Regions from separate parts of the Desulfotomaculum sp. OF05-3 genome, predicted to be linked through region 1. Evidence: a T-box and tRNA genes for the amino acid it is inferred to sense, from the RefSeq annotation. Region 1 holds a T-box; the other holds one or more tRNA genes.
What was found. A T-box is a leader RNA that pairs with one kind of tRNA and senses whether it is charged. The one in region 1 lies ahead of pheS (phenylalanine--tRNA ligase subunit alpha), so its partner is inferred to be a tRNA-Phe.
Positions count from the first base shown of each region.

Region 2: it encodes a tRNA-Phe, which carries the amino acid that the T-box ahead of pheS (phenylalanine--tRNA ligase subunit alpha) is inferred to sense. The anticodon was not compared.

Region 1 is NZ_QWGO01000001.1:5,611-15,440, forward strand. It holds gene DXA87_RS00050 (type IV pilus twitching motility protein PilT) at 1-612, opposite strand, end outside; gene DXA87_RS00055 (GspE/PulE family protein) at 635-2,314, opposite strand; gene pheT (phenylalanine--tRNA ligase subunit beta) at 2,545-4,959, opposite strand; gene pheS (phenylalanine--tRNA ligase subunit alpha) at 4,978-6,000, opposite strand; T-box leader at 6,231-6,458, opposite strand; gene DXA87_RS00070 (methylglyoxal synthase) at 6,873-7,337, shown strand; gene DXA87_RS00075 (DUF523 domain-containing protein) at 7,633-8,109, opposite strand; gene typA (translational GTPase TypA) at 8,359-9,830, opposite strand, start outside.
Region 2 is NZ_QWGO01000017.1:50,810-60,639, forward strand. It holds gene DXA87_RS10415 (LysR family transcriptional regulator) at 1-237, opposite strand, end outside; gene DXA87_RS10420 (VanW family protein) at 315-2,105, opposite strand; gene DXA87_RS10425 (manganese efflux pump MntP family protein) at 2,304-2,867, opposite strand; tRNA gene DXA87_RS10430 (tRNA-Leu) at 3,087-3,166, opposite strand; gene DXA87_RS10435 (ATP-binding protein) at 3,416-4,672, opposite strand; gene DXA87_RS10440 (bifunctional homocysteine S-methyltransferase/methylenetetrahydrofolate reductase) at 4,836-6,608, opposite strand; tRNA gene DXA87_RS10445 (tRNA-Gly) at 6,722-6,792, opposite strand; tRNA gene DXA87_RS10450 (tRNA-Phe) at 6,831-6,903, opposite strand; tRNA gene DXA87_RS10455 (tRNA-Tyr) at 7,129-7,210, opposite strand; gene DXA87_RS10460 (glycoside hydrolase family 13 protein) at 7,257-9,338, opposite strand.

The sequences.
Region 1 (9,830 bases):
CATCTCACCGATCAGGATCACATCCGGATCTTCCCGGAGCGCCGCGTAGAGTCCCTTCTCATAATCCTCCACATCGGTGCCGACCTCCCGCTGGTTGATGATCGCGCGCTTCGGCGTGTAGACATATTCGATGGGATCCTCCAGCGTAATAATATGAAGCGGCCGCTTCCGGTTGATCTCCTCCAGGATCGCTGCCAGCGTCGTGGATTTTCCGCTTCCGGTCTCCCCGGTCACAAGAACGATCCCTTTATTCCACCTTGAAAACTGCCGCACCGCCGGCGGAAGTCCCAGATCATCGAGCTGTGGGATGCTGCTGCTCAAAAGCCGGAGTGCCGCCGACAATGAGCCCTGCTGGCGGAACAGGTTGATACGGATCCGGCGTCCCGCGATGGCAGCACTGAGATCCAGCTGCCCTCTATGAAGGATCTCCGATACATCTTCCCCCGCCAGCTGGCGCCCGTATTCCTCACAGTCCTCATGGGTCAGAGTCTCCTCCGTCAGATTCGTGATAAGACCGTCGATCCTGCATTTCGGCGGAAGTCCCGCGATCAGGTGGACATCCGAAGCACCCTTCTCCGAGGCGATGGTGATCAGTTCCTCTATTCTGTACATATCGTTTCCTTTCATAATGCCTTTACAGCGTCATCAGCGTCCGGATCACCTCATCCACGGTGGTGATACCCTTATCCACCAGCTTCCTGGCATGTTCTGCCATAGTCACATAACCACTCGCCTCTCTCGCGGCTTCCATAAACCGTTTCCGGTCCGCCCCGTCAAGAATGCATCTGCGGAGTTCTTCCTGAACCATCATAACCTCGAATACACCGATCCTTCCACGGTATCCGGAACGGAAGCACTGGTCACAGCCGGCGCCGTGCCAGTAGATCTTTCCCGGGACATCCGGAACTCCGGCAAGCTCCAGGGACTTCTCCGACGGCACGGTCTCCTGCTTGCAGCTCGGGCAGATTCTTCTGAGAAGCCGCTGGGAGATCACACCGCGGAGTCCTGCCGCGATCAGATACGGAGGAACTCCCATATCTCTCAGGCGGTCAATGGCGGAGATCGCGTCCTCCGTGTGGACCGTGGTAATCACAAGATGTCCTGTCATCGCCGCGCGCATGGCGATCTCCGCAGTCTCACCGTCACGGATCTCACCGACGCAGATGATATCCGGGTCCTGACGCAGGATCGAGCGGAGTCCCGACGCAAAAGTCAGACCTACCTTCTCATTGATCTGCACCTGGGTCGCCCCGTCAATGTGATACTCCACCGGATCTTCCAGTGTGATCAGGTTCGTGCGGTCGGAAAGGAGTTCCCGGATCAGAGTGTACATTGTGGAAGATTTACCGGATCCGGTCGGTCCCACGATCATGATCACTCCGGAGGTCAGACCGAGAAGCTTATCGATCTTCGCGTCCTCCGATGCCGGAATCCCAATTCCACGCCGGTTTAATGTCTCCTCATTTCTTCTCAGGATTCGGATCACGACCTTTTCGCCGTGGATCGTCGGAAGCGTGGAGGTACGCATGTCCAACTCTGTCCCCTTCATCGGAAGGACCGCCCGGCCATCCTGTGGGATCCTTTTCTCCACAATATCCAGCTTCGCCATGATCTTCAGGCGGGAAACCACGGAATCCTTTAATTCCTGCGGGATCGTCATGATCCGGTGCAGCTGCCCGTCGATACGCATGCGGATCACCATATTGTCCTCCGTCGGCTCGAAATGGATATCTGAGGCATTCTCCGAAACCGCGCGCTCAATAATGGAATTTACGAGCCGGATCATCGGCGTTTTATTTTCCTGGATCTCCTGCTGCCTCTGAGGCTCAGTCTCCCGGGTCGCCGCCGTCTCCGCCCGGATATCCTCCATGGCGCGGGCAGCGCCCTCATTTCCGTATAAAACATTGATGGCACGTCTCACCGCCGGTTCCGACGCGATCATCGGCACGATCCTCTTTTTTGAGGTGCGCTTTGCCTCCTCGATCGCCATGAAGTTCAATGGATCCGCCATCGCCAGAAAGAGCTGATCCCTGGAAACACGGACCGGAACCACATTCATCTTTTTCGCCAGGTTCTTTGGTACATATCTGGACATTTCCGGCGTGATATCCACCTTCGAGAGATCGATATATTCGATGCCAAGCTGGATCCGCAGTGTATCGATCAGCTGTTTTTCCGTTATATAGTTATGTTTGACCAGAGTCGTTCCCAGTCGTTCTTTTTCCTGTGCCTGATATTTTAATGCCTCGCCGAGCTGCTCCTCCGTGATCAGCCCAGCCTCAAGAAGCATATCCCCTAAACGTTTTGTATGCATAATTTGTCACCTCTGCAAGGATTCGGTCATATCTGACTGCCAATTTTCTGAACAGACATGTTCTTTTGTATTGTACCATAGGGAAACGTTCTTTTGTAATTTTTCTGGCGAACGTCTGATTTTTATCTTCCAGCCTTTTTGTTTAAGCGAAAAAAGCAGTCATCCGGTGCAGGTTCATGCCTGCATCAGATGACCGTTTTTTCAAACATTTGATCAATATTCCATTGATCCTACCGGATATCAGCTCCAAGACGGAACTTCAGGTTTCCGAGGATCTTCTTTACGAATCTCTCGATATCCTTCGGATCAAGTGCCTTGTCCTCCGGGACAAAGGTGATCTTAAATGCCATACTCTTCTTACCCTTTCCGAGCTGCTCGCCGCGGTAGATATCGAAGAGCTCTGCGTCACCGACCTGCTTGCATGCCTTCTTGATCTCATTGATCAGGCTGCCGCAGCTTACATCCTCGTCAACGACCATAGCCAGGTCACGGGTAACCGTGTCATACTCGGAGATCGGTTTGTAGCGCAGACCTTCCGGCATATGGGAAGCAAGTGCCGCGAAGTCGATCTCACCGAGATAGATCTGGTTGTTTGCCTTGCTGTCTTTCGGGAGCTTTAACTCACCCGCAACGCTGTTTGCAAGCTTACCGAAGGAACCGACACGCTCGCCATCACAGAGAATGTATGCGGAGATTCCCGGATGAAGATACGGAACATCCTCTGCCCTCTCGTAGTCGAAGCTTACGCCGAAGGAAGCTGCAAGCTCTTCCATGGTTCCTTTGACGGTAAAGAAGTCTTCTTCCTCACCGAATGCCGCGAATCCCACATGCGGAATCTCATTCGGAAGTTCTGTAAGCGGAAGTGCCTTCGGATAGTACACGTTCGCGTACTCAAAGAAACGTCCTGCCGTGTTGCCCTTCTTCACATTCTCAACAACGGTATTCAGCATGGACGGAGCCAGGGTTGTTCTCATGATGGAAAGGTTTGTGGTGATCGGGTTTAACAGGCGGATCACGTTGCGCTCCTTCGCGTCCTCAGCGATATGAAGCGCGTCAAGGTCAGCGTCAGAGTAGAATGCCAGAGTGGATACCTCGAAATAGCCCTGGGATACCATCACCTGTTTTAATTTTGTTCTTCTCTTCTGTGCCGGGTTTAATCCACCGTTTGTAACTGCGGAATCCTTTAAGAAGGTCGGAACGATGTGCTCGTAACCGTATTCACGGATCACTTCCTCCGCGAGATCCGGCTCACCAACCTCGATATCCTCACGGTAGCGCGGTGCTGTCACAGTAAGAACATCACCGTCGCGCTCTACCTCGAAGCAGAGTCTGCGGAGAATGTCAAGAACATTCTCTGCCGGAACCTCGATGCCGAGGATCTTGTTGATGCCACTCAATGTCGCGGTAAATTTCTTACCTTCTCTCGGTGCGCCTGCGCTCACATCGAATGCGCTGGCTGTGATCTCGCCGCAACCGAGTTCTTCGATCAGGTGAAGGGCACGTGCCATACCGATCTCTACGGTATACTCAGCGATACCTTTCTCGTAGTGGCTGGACGCATCGGTGTTCTGTCCGAGGCTTCTCGCTGTCTTACGGATGTTGTCACGCATGAATTTTGCCGACTCAAAGAGAAGCTGCGTGGTGTTCTCTGTGATCTCACTGTTCATGCCGCCCATGATACCCGCAAGGGCTACCGGTTTGCTGCCGTCGCAGATCACGAGATTGTTCTCGTTTAACTTGAACTCTTTTCCGTCCAGAGTCTGGATCATCTCGCCGTTCTCCGCGCGGCGGACGATGATCTGGCTGCTCTCTAAGGTGCTCATATCGAAAGCATGCATCGGCTGTCCGATCTCAAGCATCACGTAGTTTGTGATATCGACCACATTGCTGATGCTCCTTAAGCCGCAGAGTGCTAACTGGCGGCGCATCCATCTCGGGGACTGGCCCGGAGTGATGTTTCTGACACCATGACCTAAGTAGCGCGGGCAGAGATCCTGTGCCTCTACTTTGATGTCAAGGTTTTCATATTTATAATCGCTCTCTTTGTAGTCGAGAGCCGGCATTTTAAGCGGTTTGTCTAAGACTGCGGCAACCTCTCTCGCGATTCCTAAAACAGACTGGCAGTCCGCACGGTTCGCTGTTACAGAGATGTCGAAGATATAGTCGTCTAAGCCAACGACTTTCGCGATATCTGTTCCCGGGACGGTGTCCTTCGGAAGGTCTAAGAGACCGTAGACCTCAGAACCTGGATACAGGTCCTCGTTTAAGCCCAGCTCTTCACCGGAGCAGAGCATACCGTTGGACTCGATGCCACGCATCGGTTTTGCCTTGATCCTGATGCCGCCCGGAAGTGTGGAATTGTCGAGGGCTGCCGGTGTGTGCATTCCTGCATACACATTCGGGGCGCCTGTGACGATCTGGATATCGTTTCCATACTCGCCGCAGTCTACTTTACATGTGCAAAGATGCGTTCCCTCCACCGGGGTACATTCTTTTACAACACCGACAACGACACGGTCGATCTCAGCGGAGAGATCGATCAGTTCCTCTACCTCGAATCCGCAGCCGAAAAGCTTATCCTCTAACTCCTGGGCTGTCACGTCAATGTCAACATATTCTTTCAGCCAACTAAATGGTACTTTCATGATCTTCTCCCTCCCCTATTAGCCTTTGAACTGCTTCAGGAAACGAAGATCATTCTCATAAAGCAGGTTGATGTTGTTGATACCGTATTTTAACATGGCGATACGCTCGATACCGATACCGAAGGCGAGACCGGAATACTCATTCGGGTCGATGCCGCAGTTTTCAAGCACCTTGTGGTGTACGATACCGCCGCCGAGGACCTCGATCCAGCCGGTGTGTTTGCAGAGCGGGCAGCCTTTTCCTCCGCACTCGAAGCAGCTTACATCGACCTCAACGCTCGGCTCCGTGAACGGGAAATAGCTCGGACGGAGACGTGTCTTAACTTCGCTTCCGAAGATCGCCTGTACGAACTTGTCCAGCATACCCTGAAGGTCGCAGAGTGTGATCTTCTTATCCACAACAAGACCTTCCATCTGATGGAACATCGGGGAGTGGGTCGCGTCGCTGTCGGAACGGAATACACGTCCCGGTGCCAGCATCTTGATCGGCGGCTTCTTCGCGTCCATGACACGGATCTGTCCCGGGCTTGTGTGGGTACGGAGCAAGATATCTTCCGCTACATAGAAGGTATCCTGCATATCTCTTGCCGGATGGTTCTTTGCAACGTTTAATCTTGTAAAGTTATGGTCGTCATCCTCGATCTCCGGGCCGTCGTAGATCTCGAAGCCCATTCCGGCGAAGACATCGATCATCTCGTTCTCTGTGACGGTGAGAGGATGAAGTCCTCCTGCCGGGCGCATCTTTGCCGGCATGGTGATGTCGACCTGCTCGCTCTTGTTGCGGGCTGCAAGCTCCAGCTCATCCATCTTATTTTTCATTTCCTGGTAGCGTGCTTCTACCTGATTCTTAAATTCGTTGATCGTCTTACCAACGTTCGGGCGCTCCTCCTTCGGAACGCTTCCAAGACCTTTCATCAGGTCCGCAATGCTGCCTTTCTTTCCAAGGAAGTTCTGCCAGAACTCACCAAGCTGTTCCTTGGACTCTACACTGCCGAGAGCGGCTTCCATCTGCTCTTTCAGTGCCTTGATCTTCTCTTCCATAGTCCACCTCATTCTTTCGGTATGGTTTGGTTATCTATCAGTGCGGCGGTCAGGCTTTTCTGCATGGCCATATCTTCTTGTTTTCGCTTTCACGAAAACAAGAAGCACGGGGCGTTCCCCGTATGATGATTTTTCCTGAAAAAGGCTTATGCAAGCGAGCTTGCAACACCTTTCTCAGGAAAAATCATCGCATGGCTGAGTTGTTAACATGAAAAAAGCCCCGTCCCGCGCTATGGGACGAAGCTGACTCTCCGTGGTACCACCCAGATTCCGCATGATTTATATGCGGCACTCTAACGTCTGTAACGGGACTTCCCGTCCTGCACTACTGGAATTTCTTTCGCACAGGCTGCTCAAGAGTGAATTTACAAAAGTTTCCTTCGGAAGGTCTTTCAGCCGGTGAACCTTCTCTCTGTCATACCGGAATTTCCTTGTACTGTCTCTGTCATTGCGTTTTACACATTGACGATGGTAGCACAATCCGTAATATTTGTCAAGTGGCGGGCAGTCTGTCGGGATGGATCCATGTTTTAACCGTTACTGTTTACGCCTTGCGCAAACAGTAACTGATTTTGCCGATGCTTCGCATTCCAAATCGGCAAAATCCACTACCACCACTGTACTGTACGGAATTTTCAGTTCAGAAAATTCCTACCCGTGTACAGTAACTTTTAACCTTCCTTATTAATTTTCCGTTTATATCTGTGAATTTATTTCGAAACATTGCCCGCATTTCTTGACACAATTCCCGTTTTATGGCATTATCACCTTGTGGCAGCAAATTATCTGCATATTATCTTTTATTTCATCCATTCGCATTCGCAATATGCAGGTCTTTTCGAGACAACACCTGTCAAAAAGGAGGAATTTCTATGGATTTTCTGACACTGACCATCGGTAAACAGAAAAACATCGCTCTGATCGCCCATGACAGTAAGAAGCATGAGATGATCGAATGGTGCGAGGCAAATAAAGAGATCTTAAAGGGACATTTCCTGTGCGGCACAGGAACTACCGCGAGAATGATCACCGAAGCCACCGGTCTCCCGGTAAAGGGCTATAACAGCGGTCCTCTCGGCGGTGACCAGCAGATCGGCGCGAAGATCGTGGAGGGGCGCATCGACTTCGTTGTTTTCTTCTCCGATCCCCTGACTGCCCAGCCCCACGATCCGGACGTGAAGGCGCTTCTTCGTATCGCCCAGGTCTACGACATCCCGATCGCAAACAATAAGGCAACGGCAGATTTCATGATCTCCTCCCCGCTTGTGAACGAGACATATGACCACCGGGTCATTAATTTCCATGAGGCGATCGCGGACAGGGCGAAGACGCTGTAAGATTATTGATTTCAACCAGGCGGCACAGATATCAGAAAAAGCAGAAAAACATTCAATGTGGATGTTCTTCTGCTTTTCTTGCTTGCCAGTATTTAAATATACACAGATCTAAGAAATAATTCTATATTTGTAACTGTTCAGTACCTTCACAGTTACATGCAAAAATCCATTCCAAATCGGCTACGCCGATGGGATTTTTGCCTTTTAGCCTAGGTTTTCTTACGGTCAGCGCAGCAAGTGCGCAGACCTACTGAACAGTTACCTATATTTTTCTTATTTTTAAACCTCTAAACCATCAAGTGAGCTCTCCGCTGTTGATCACTGCTTCCAGTTCTTTCAGCCGGCTCTCCCCGTACACTTTCAGTCCATACCCGGCAAGCAGGGCCGCAGTCTTTCCCATTCCCTCGCGGAGTTTATGGGAAAAGGTTCCGTCATAGATGCCGTTTGAGCCGCATGACGGGCTTCTTTCTTTTAAAATCGCGATGGTGCAGTCATATTTTTTCGCCTCCCGGAGCGCGAAGTCGGCGCCGAGGAGGAATTCTGCCGTGACGTCCTCGCCTTCCGTGTTCATGACCGCCTCGTCCGGCATATGGATCTCGGAGGCTGCCCGCGGGGTCGGAAGTCCGCCCGCCTGTTCCGGGCAGACCAGATGGAACTTTGCCTTTCCTTCCATTTTTTTCATAAAATCGAGCACATCCTGATTGCGGTTGTTCGAGCCGTCCCACTTGCAGTTTTCGCCGATGAGACAGGCACTGATCAATATCTGAAGCATAATTCTCCCTCTTTCAATGCACGCCGGACAGAGTTCCAGGCTCCTGCATCAACACATTCTGTTGCTCAAATGGCAGGAATCATCACACAGGTTTCTTATTTCTCTCAATCCGGCTGTATGATAAAAGCAGGATCGTCCCACACTTTTTCATGCGGAAGCGGTCCTGCTTTCTTTCTATCTTTTCATAAGATCACGCTGCGTCTTCGTGATCCTATCTTCGTAGGTTTCCGCGCAGATGGTGATCAATGATTACATCTGGCTCTTCTTGCTGATCATTGCTCTCTTTCTGAGGGTCGGATCAAGGATCTTCTTTCTGATACGAAGGCTTGTCGGTGTGATCTCAAGAAGCTCGTCCGTATCGATGAAATCCAGACACTGCTCCAGGCTCATAATCTTCGGCGGAACAAGCTTTAATGCCTCGTCGGCGCTGGAGGAACGTGTATTTGTTAACTTCTTTGTCTTGCAGACGTTGATCTCGATATCCTCCGCCTTCGGGCTCTGTCCGACGATCATACCGGAGTAAACCTTTACGCCCGGTCCGATGAACAGGGTACCTCTCTCCTGGGCGTTGAACAGACCATAGGTGATGGACTCACCGGCCTCGAACGCGATCAGGGAGCCTGTCTTTCTGTAGCTTAACTCACCCTTGAACGGAGCGTATCCGTCAAAGCTTGTGTTCAGGATACCGTTACCCTTTGTATCTGTCATGAACTCACCGCGGTAACCGATGAGACCTCTGGACGGGATGGAGAACTCAAGTCTTGTGTAACCGCCGTTTGTCGGACTCATCCCCTGAAGTTCACCCTTTCTGCTTGTAAGCTTCTGGATGACAGCTCCGGTAAACTCATCCGGAACATCAACGTAAGCGAGCTCCATCGGCTCTAACTTTCTGTTTCTCTCGTCGTATTTGTAGATAACCTCTGCCTTGCTGACAGCGAACTCAAAGCCCTCACGGCGCATGTTCTCGATCAGGACGGACAGATGAAGCTCACCACGGCCGGATACCTTGAAGCAGTCTGCGGACTCTGTCTCTTCTACACGAAGGCTGACATCCGTGTTTAACTCACGGAACAGACGGTCGCGGAGGTGACGGGAAGTAATGAACTTACCTTCCTGACCTGCCAGCGGACTGTCATTTACCATGAAGTTCATGGAGATCGTCGGCTCGGAGATCTTCTGGAACGGAATCGCCTCCGGCTTCTCCGGGGAGCAGAGGGTATCACCGATATGGATATCCGGGATACCGGAGATCGCTACGATCTCACCGATGGTCGCGTTCTGTACTTCGACTCTCTTTAAGCCATCGAATACATAGAGCTTACCGATCTTAACCTTCTTCATCTTATCCGGATCATGATGGTTTACGATCACGCAGTCCTGATTTAACTTTAAGGAACCGCTGTCGATCTTACCGATACCGATACGGCCTACGAACTCGTTGTAGTCGATGGTGCTGATAAGGACCTGGGTCTCAGCCTCCGGATCACCTTCCGGCTCCGGGATATAGTTGATAATGGTCTCGAATAACGGGCTCATATCCACTTCAGGATCATCTAATTCTTTCTTTGCGAAGCCTGCACGGGCAGACGCGTAAACGAACGGGCAGTCAAGCTGCTCATCAGATGCGTCGAGATCCATGAATAATTCAAGAGTCTCGTCGATCACTGCTTCCGGTCTTGCCTCCGGGCGGTCGATCTTATTGATGCAGACGATAACTCTTA
Region 2 (9,830 bases), on a different contig from region 1:
CTCGTTCCTCAGCTCATAGATCTTTCTCGCCTGCTCAAGGTAATACTGCCCTGCCGGTGTCAATGCCACCGGCGTGACGGCACGGTCAAAAAGCAGGATCCCGTAAAGATCCTTTTCCAGCTTTTTGATTGCGCCGCTGAGCGCCGGCTGGGACACATAAAGCCTCTGGGCTGCCTTCGAAAAGCTACCCTCTTTGGCGATCTCCATCACATATTCATATTCGCGCCTGCTGAACATGTCGCATTCACCCCTTGTTTCTATCTGGTGGTTTCCTGTATCTGCCAGTGCCATTGCCAATGCGCACAAAGATTTCCCTAGTTCCCATCTCCCGGAAATCCTGCAATATTTCCAATGGCTTCCGTCGGCGCAGCCGCGGTTGTTTCCTCACCCGGGCCCTTTGGCGCGGCCGCCGTCGTTGCTTCTGTCACCAGTGCAGCCGTCGTCGCTGCCTCAGTCGCTGCCGCTGTCGTCGATGCAGCCGTTGTCTCACTGTGTGTGCCCTTTGTCTCAGATCCACCGGTGGACGCCGCTGTTGTCGATGCGCCGGAAGAACCGGCTGCGGTTGTCGCGGCAGCAGAGCTCTCCGGCGCGACGCTCTCTCCCGGAACGTATCCGTCCGGCATTCCGTCTACAGCTGCCGCGGACGTGGACTCAACGGCCGTCGTCTCATCCGGTGAAACCTTCACGGTTCCCGTATTTCTGCGGATCACAGCTGCGTGTCCCTTGTAGGTCTTCGCGTGATCTTCTGTCTTCTCGACAACAGTTCCGTTCTTTGAAACGATCTTATAGGTAACCCAGCGGCTGCCGTTCGTCGCCGCCTTCTGTGTCACCTCAGTACCCGGATCCAGTGTCGGATCCTCCACATAAGTCGGCTCCGGCGGCGGAAGCTCATCCGTCTTCTCAGACTCCAGACTCCAGGTGATTCCATCTTCCAGAACCGGTACTCCGTAGAAGGAGACTGTCATCTTCCGGTTGCTGTAGTTCGCGCGGATACCGATCGCCGCCTTTGATGTATTGATAAACCGGAAATCCGGAATATCCCAGCTGATCGCCGCATCCTGTCCCGGAGTTACGTAGTTCGGCTCAAAGGTATGGGATCTTCGGAATGTGATCTGCATTCCGGACTGGAATGCCACACGGTACATCGTCGAAGATACCTGGCATACACCACCGCCCGGTTCCTGTACGACCTCGCCTCCACTGTAAGCAGCCGCTTCCTGATATCCCTTTTCCGCCGTGCGCTGTCCCACGACCTTATTAAAGGAAAATTCCTCACCCGGCTGCACGATGGTTCCGTTGATAGCCCTGGCCGCGAGCTTTACGTTCGTATTTCTCTTCTCGTTGGCGGTAGTCTCCGTCGTAAACGTGGAAAGAGTCTTATACTGCTCCTTCGCGTTCGCTGCAGAAAGCTCCGGCTGGCTCTCATTGACCTCAGCCTGGATCACGGCGTCATAGTTTCCGCTTGTCGCAGCCTCCACGAGGTCCTTTATAAGCTTCTCCTGGTTCACCGCCTTGCCCGGAGCTCCGTCCGCAAACAGGAACTTATCCGTCGCAGCGTCATACTCTGAGATAGAGCCGTTCTTTGCCTTCACATCCCACTTCGCCGCCGCGTCCGCCGCTGCCTCTGCCGCAGCGGACTGCAGATCCTCGGAGTCTTCAACCGCGAAGGTGTACTCTCCCTCTGCCTTTCCCGTGCAGATTCCATCTAAAAACGCGTCAAGATCAGTGTCGATCAGGTTCTCCGCGTCGATACTCTCCCCGTTGTAGGTGATCGTCACCTTCCACGGATATTCTTTTTCAATAGCGGCCTTCGCCTCACTTCTCGTCATTCCCTTTAAGGAAATTCCATTTACACTGATATCGGAGGCCTGGAATGTGGATTCCTCGATGGCACTGGCCTCCGTCTCTTTTCCGTGGCTCTTTCCGCCGGAAAAGATCCGGATCACGCCCGCGATCAGCACGACGCAGATCACCGCACTGCCGATCATGATCCGCCGTCTCATAATGCGCTTTCTCTTCCTGCGCTGTGCCCGGATCCACGCCGGGGAATGCTGGCGGTACTCGTCCCGATGTTCTCTCTGTCTGTTTGTGTTTCTCTTTTCCATATTTCTTCAACTTTCCGGAAAATTAGAATCGTTTTCCATGCTTATGTCAACATAGTTACAGGGTCCGCATCAAATGACGCTGAACCCTGATGTATACAATGTTCGTCGTACACTGCTGTACGCTTCTCAGATACTCACTCATTATATCGGTCTGCCAAACCATTGTCAAGAATCCAGGAGGTCTATTTGTATCTCATATCAGCCTAAAAATCCCAGATGCTCCAGCAGGATCTTAACTCCCATGAGTATCAGGATCACGCCGCCGGCCAGCTCCGCCCTCGACTTATATTTCATCCCAAATACATTACCGGCCTTTACCCCGATTGCCGACAAAACAAAGGTCGTACAGCCGATAAAGGTCACCGCCCAGACGATATTTACATGGAGAAATGCGAAGGTGACTCCCACGGCGAGGGCATCGATACTCGTCGCAACCGCCAGCGCCAGCATGGTTTTCACATCAAAGCTCGCGCTGACCTCTTCCTCTTCATCCTCTCTGGATTCTTTGATCATGCTTGATCCAATGATCCCGAGAAGCACAAAGGCGATCCAGTGGTCGATCTGTGTGATCATGGACTCAAACTGGCTTCCGAGAAGGTAGCCGATCGTCGGCATCAGAGCCTGGAATCCGCCAAAATATGCACCGCAGATCAGCGCGTGCTTCGGTTCCATCTTTTTTACCGACAAGCCCTTACAGACAGACACCGCGAAGGCGTCCATCGACAGCCCTACTGCCAGAATAAACAATTCCAGAAGTCCCATAGATCATTTCCTCCAAATTTTATTTCTTGTTGATTTTCCCACCAGTGAGAGGCTCGCAAATGCATAAAAAAAGAGACCCTCTCTGTCTTTTCCCGACAGATAAGTCTCATCATTTAAAGTAAAACCAGGATCATTTCCAGTATGTTGGCCTTACTGCGCCAGCGGCGCCGACTACTCCCTTATTCTGGTAGTTATTCGATTCGTGATCCTAAAGAAGAATGCGGATGAAGGGATTTGAACCCCCACGGTTGCCCGCCAGCTCCTAAGGCTGGTGCGTCTGCCAGTTCCGCCACATCCGCATGATCTCCGATAGAATCTCATTATAGCGTGTTTAAAAAGAATTGTCAATTACGCTTTTGTTTTATTTTCCGCACAGGATTCCCACAGAGTTACAGTACACGGGCACTGTAACAGGATTTTGCCGATGCTTCGCATTCCGAACCGGCAAAATCCGCGGTCATAACGGTATCATACGGAATTTTCAGTTCAGAAAATTCCTACCCATGAAAAGTAACTTTCCACCGACTGACGCCCTAAAATATCCTTATCTACCGCGGCATTTTCTTCTCTTCCTCATCGTAGTCATCCAGGAAATTATACGTCCAGTCTCCCTTGTGATAGCCGATGACCGTTTTTAAATTAATATTGTGGACACTGTTGAAAATGTTCATGTCGATGGTATCGCAGCGCTTCCTGAGCTCCGCGATCAGCTCCTTCATCTCGTCGCGCTTCGATCCCTTTTCGCCGCCGCATGTCGCGCAGCGCTCGGTGAAGCGGCAGGCGCACTGAATAAAGTGAAGGTTGTTGTAATCCCTCCAGGCCTTGATGTCCGCCTCGCGGACCATGTACATCGGGCGGATCAGCTCCATGCCCTCGAAGTTCTTGCTGTGGAGCTTCGGCATCATCGTCTCGACTTTTCCGCTGTACAGCATGCCCATGAGCGTCGTCTCGATCACGTCATCGAAATGATGCCCCAATGCGATCTTATTGCAGCCAAGCTCCTTCGCGTGGGAGTAAAGGTAACCGCGGCGCATTCTCGCACAGAGATAGCACGGACTCTTATCCACGTCAGCGACAATATTGAAGATATCGCTCTCAAACACATTGATCGGGATGCCGAGAAGCTTCGCGTTGTTTAAGATGATATTCCAGTTGTCCTCGTTGTAGCCCGGATTCATCACAAGGAATACGAGGTCGAATTTTACCTTGCCGTGAAGCTGCAGCTCCTGTAAAAGCTTCGCCATCAGCATCGAGTCTTTTCCGCCGGAAATGCAGACCGCGATCTTATCGCCTTCCTTAATTAACTCGTAGTCATGGACTCCCTTTGTGAACCGTCTCCAGATGGACTTGCGGTATTTCGTGATGATGCTGCGCTCGATGGCTTTCGTCCGCTCCGTGACCTCTTCCTCGTTCATGACCATCATGGATAAGGACAGGCGCAGGAAGGAACGGTATCCGCCCTCCACGCTTCCGGCATCAAAGCCCGCATCGCTCATAAGCTCTGCAACGTAAAGACTCTTATTTCCGGTGTGACAGAGTACCCATACCGGCTTGTCCTTCGGGATCGCCGCGAGAAGCTTTCCCACATTCACGCCCTCTTCCCAGGCTTTTCCATCGCCGATGGTGCCGGATTCCAGATCCGCCTCTTCCGGATTCTCCAGATATTCCACCAGCTTGTCCTCCGGGATATTTAAGGCGGCGTCCATGGACCCCTTTTTGTATTCCTCCGCCGGACGGATGTCAATGATCGTCCGGTCAAAGGTTCTTCCATTGATCAGCTCTGCGGCTGTAATCGTTTTAATCATTCTTTTTCTATTCTCCGTTTACGGCCGTCTCCGGGTGCCGGGGTGCCGTCACTGTTTCTATAGGAAGAAAATCCCTGTATTTTCAAGGAGTTTCCGATTTTATACAACGGTTGACATGATAACATAAGGAAAAAAAGCTGTCAATCTGTATCTTTGCAGTTCTTTATTTTCCCATGATGTCCTGCAGCATATAGACTCTATTGAACGGGAATGAGAAGTAATATCCGTCCGCAAAATCTTCCACCATCTTCATGACTTCCTTCGCGAGCTGGATTCCCGCTGCCTCGCCTTCCTTGCGGTTCGCTTTCTCCGGGTATCTGGCAACGATCTCGTCCGTCACGTTGACGCCTGCGATCTCATTTTTCATGAACATGGCATTTTTTCTGCTGATCAGCGGCATGATCCCGCAGAGGATTGTCGCGCCCGTCTCCTCCTTGATCCGGCGCAGTCTCGCCGCGTCCTCCTTCGTGAATACCGGCTGGGTCAGGAAGAACTCCGCGCCCTCTTCCATCTTTTTCTTCACACGTCCAATCTCCACATCCAAGTTCTTTCTTCCCTGGTTGATGGCACCGCCGTAGCAGAGCGGGTTCTTCGCGAAGACATCCTCGTTCATCTCCTTTGCGATCTTCATGAGACCGGTGGAGTCGGAGTTGAACACCGCCTTTACGGTCTGTCTCGCTGTGGACAGGATCGGATCTCCTGTAATAATTAAGAAGTTATGGATGTCATTGATGGCCGCTCCCAAAAACAGGGACCGCATAGCGATGGCATTCCGGTCACGGCAGCAGATATGCGGCATCACATTAAGGCCTGTAGCCTGACGGACCTTGCTCGCCATGAGGACGGAATCGACTCTTGTCCGCCCGGACGGGGAATCCGGGAATGTGAGGACATCCACGCCCGCATTCTTTAAAAGATGGGCCGACTCCAAAAGCTTCTCATCATCCGCATCAAAGGGCGGGGCAAGTTCTACCGCGATGAGCTTTTTCTGTTTCCTCTCTCCGTTTTCATCGTAAAGGAATCCATGTCTCTGGACATGTCCCGTCTGCTCCCCATTATCCGTCTCTGTATCCAGGACAATCTTGTTTAAGATTCCGTCCCATAAAGACATTTCTCCGATAAATTCCGGGGTCGTTCCACAACATCCGCCGAGAATATCTGCGCCGAGCGCCTGAAGTTCCTTCATCTTCTCCGCAAAGTATGCCGGTGTGTTGCCAAACTGGAGCTTATTTCTTGTCAGTGTCGGATATCCCGCATTCGGGATCGCAAGCAGGAACTTATCCCCAGGACGTCCTGCCTTTTCCAGGATCTGGCGCATATGGGCTGGACCTACGCCGCAGTTTAAGCCCACCGCATCGATCTCCGGAACAGCCGCCGCATCCGCTAACAGGCGCTTCGCGCTGAGTCCCGCCGCGCTGTAGCCGAACTGGTTTACAGAGAAGGAGACCATGATAAACATCTCATATTCCGCGCAGATCTTTTTGATCGCCGGGAGAATTCCGTCGAGGTCCGCGAATGTCTCAAAATCCAGAACTGTGACACCGCGCTCCGCAAAGGTCTTCGCAATCTGATAATACTCGTCCGCCGCTGCCGCCGCGTCCTCCGCTCCATTCACCGGAATCGGGCCGATATCTCCCGCAATCCAGGCATCTCTCCCGTTTACCGCGTCTCTCGCGATCTCAACCGCCGCCTGAATGTTTTTCTCAACTTCCGCAAAATCCTCCTGCAGTGTTTCTTTGTTTGACGCAAACGTATTTGTCCTGATAAATTTCGCTCCGGCATTCAGGTATTCCTCGTGGATCTTCTTTACTTTCTCCGTCGCAGTAATATTTGCCAGCTCCGGGATATCCTGAGTCTGGTATTTTGCGGCAAAATAGATTCCGAAGGCGCCGTCGGTGATGAGGTTGGTGGTTTTCAGATATTCGCGTAAATTCATGTTCGTCCTCCTGTGGGGTATCAGCTTTTATGGGGTAGTCTGACATTCTGACACAATTATTATATAGAAAAACCGGACCTCTGAAATTCAGAGATCCGGCAATTCATAAGAAGAGCGGGTGATGGGAATCGAACCCACGTATCCAGCTTGGAAGGCTGGTGTTCTACCATTGAACTACACCCGCGTATAAGTAATGAGAGGCAACTTTGCCATTACCTCTAGTGCCCAAAGCTGGAATCGAACCAGCGACACGAGGATTTTCAGTCCTCTGCTCTACCAACTGAGCTATCTGGGCGCATAAATTTGGAAGCACAGAGGAAAGGTAATAAATTTACGAAGAAAATTCCGTTGAGAGCTTGCTCACATAAGGAATTTTATTTGGAAATTTATTCGTTGATTTGTATTTACAAATCAACGTACATCTCGGGGACGCAGTTCCCGAGATGGGCTTTCCGCAGCTCGCCAAGAACTGCTCATTCCAATCTGGGACTTTTCATTCCCTAACTCCCTGGATCAATAATGGGCGGAGGTGGATTCGAACCACCGAAGCAAGTTGCAGCAGATTTACAGTCTGTCCCCTTTGGCCACTCGGGAATCCGCCCATATCATTCTGACAATTCAAAATGATACCATACATTAATTCAAAAATCAAGCAGTTTTTTCATCATCCTGCCCAGAACTCCGCGCGATAAAGATCATCGCTCCATTTCCCGGAAGCTCCACTTCCATCACACCATCCACCACCGGGTATTTCAGGCTTCCTACATTGTAGCGCTTCGCGTCCGTGAGCATCACACGGACCATGGCATCTGCGGTCACCTCCGCTTCCCATACCGGGATCCGGACTCTCTGTGCATAGTCCTCGCTGTTCACCACGACGACTCCCTGCTCGTCTGCGTCGAACCTTCCGTAAGCGATCATGCCGTTCTCCGCCAACAGTGACTTAAACGCGCCCCGCCTGAACGCAGGAGTCCTGTTCCGAATCCCCGTCAGATACCGGTGGAATTCCGTGAGCTCCAGATCTTCCTTTCCCCACGGGAACGTTCTCCGGTTGTCCGGATCTGTCCAGCCGCAGACACCGGCCTCATCCCCGTAATAGATCGTCGGAGCCCCCGGCCATGTCATCTGGATCAGGGCGCCGGAGCGGAATGTTCCGTAATTGATGCCTTTTTCTGCGTTCTCAGCGTCCTCCGGCTTATAAAGCCGTCCCACCATGCGGTTCGTTCTCGTAAGGAATCTCGAGTGATCGTGGTTCGAAAGCTCATTCATCGCCGCGTATAGCGATCCCGTCTGCATCCGGCTCATATTGGAAAGCATGGAGCACATAAACGCCTGGCTGTTGTGGAGCAGGTGCTCATCCTTCCGCTCGCTGTGCTTCTCAAGGCCTGTGAGGAACCAGGAGATCGGCTCCATGAACGCATCGTAATTCATCACCGTGTCCCACTGATCCCCGGAAAGCCAGTCTGAAGCGTCCCCATAATGTTCCGCCAGGATCAGCGCGTCCGGGTTCACCTCCTTCACCGTCTTCCGGAAATCTCTCCAGAACCGGTGGTTCATCTCCGGTGAATGCCCGAGATCCGCCGCCACGTCAAGTCTCCAGCCATCGATGGAGTATGGCGGGGAGAGCCAGCGTTTCGCGATGTCCAGCACATACTGGTACAGCTTCTTGGATCCCTCGTAATTTAACTTCGGCAGCGTATTATGTCCCCACCAGCCTTCGTAGGAATCATTGTCCGGCCATCCGTCCTGATCTCCGAACAGGAAGAAATCCCGGTACGGACTGTCCGCTGTCAGGTAAGCCCCCGGCTCATACCCGCCGTCCTTCTCATAGATCTTCTCCCGGTCCATCCATTTATTGAAGGAACCGCAGTGGTTGAACACGCCGTCCAGGATAATCCGCATCCCCCTCTTATGGACCTCCTGCACAAAGCGGACAAAAAACTCATCGCTGGCCTCCAGATTTTCCCGGTCAGAGGTGCGCACGGAATACCGCTTCGCATTCCCGTTGTCTGACGCGTCTCCCGTCACAAGCCCGCCCTCATCCTTTACGATCACGCCGTAATGCGGATCGATATGCTCGTAATCCTGACAGTCGTACTTATGGTTCGACGGAGACACGAACACCGGACTCAGATAGAGGACCTCCACCTTCAGACTCTGAAGATAGTCTAACTTATCCCAGATCCCCTGAATATCACCGCCGTAAAACCGATCCACATCGAGAACCGAAAGCCGCTCATCCCATTTTTCCACCTTCGTCACCGGGAATCCGATGTAGACATACTCGTCCCCCAGAACATCGTTCGTCGGATCGCCGTTGTTAAACCGGTCCACGAAGATCTGGTACATCAGGGCACCCTTCGCCCATTCCGGTACATGGAATCCCGGTGTGATCACGAAAGGCGCATCCATGCCGCCGGCCTCCAGAACGCCGAGACGATTGTAATGGCAGACCTCGCTCCCCTTTACCGCTTCAAAATCATATCGCAGCGGGGTCTCCCCCACTAAAATCTCTGTCTCATAGAAATCAAATCTTCCGATGGATTCCTTTTTCTTAAGCTCCAGCCGCCTGCCCTCTTCCCGGCTTACGGCATCCCGGACCACCGCATACACATGATCCACATCCCCGGCTCCGGTCCGGAACCTGATCGTTACCTGCTCCCCGCACTCCGGTTCTTCCGGAATGCGGTACTCTTTTGTCCCATCACTGAAAAGTGCCGCCTTCAACATATTTTGAATGGCCTCCCTTACTGATCTGAAACGGCTGCCCGGTCAGCACGCAGCCGTATGACTGATATCTGTTTTCATTTACTTCACTCACAAGTGTTATTATACAGGATTGCACACCTGTTTGCACGTTTTTTTCTGAAAATAGATAGACCCGAAAATAGAAAGACCTGAAACCAGCCGCTCTGAACTGCGGCAAAAATTCCAGGTCTTTTGTCTAAAAATGGACAGAAAGAAAGCCAGCGGGGGGAACCACTGGCCTTCTTCCGGAAAAGGTATTATGTCTCTTATGGGGTATAGCAAAAACTATATAATGTATTGGGGGGTTACGTGTAGTAATATAGCATAGGAATCCGGATAAGTGTGCACAAACATTTAAAAACATGAAAAATTTTTTTGTTCATTCTGCCACTGGCCCATTTTTCTTTATGCATTTTTATCATTTCAAGCAAAAAATCGACGTTTGGCTGTATTTCTCTTGCACAAACGTCGATT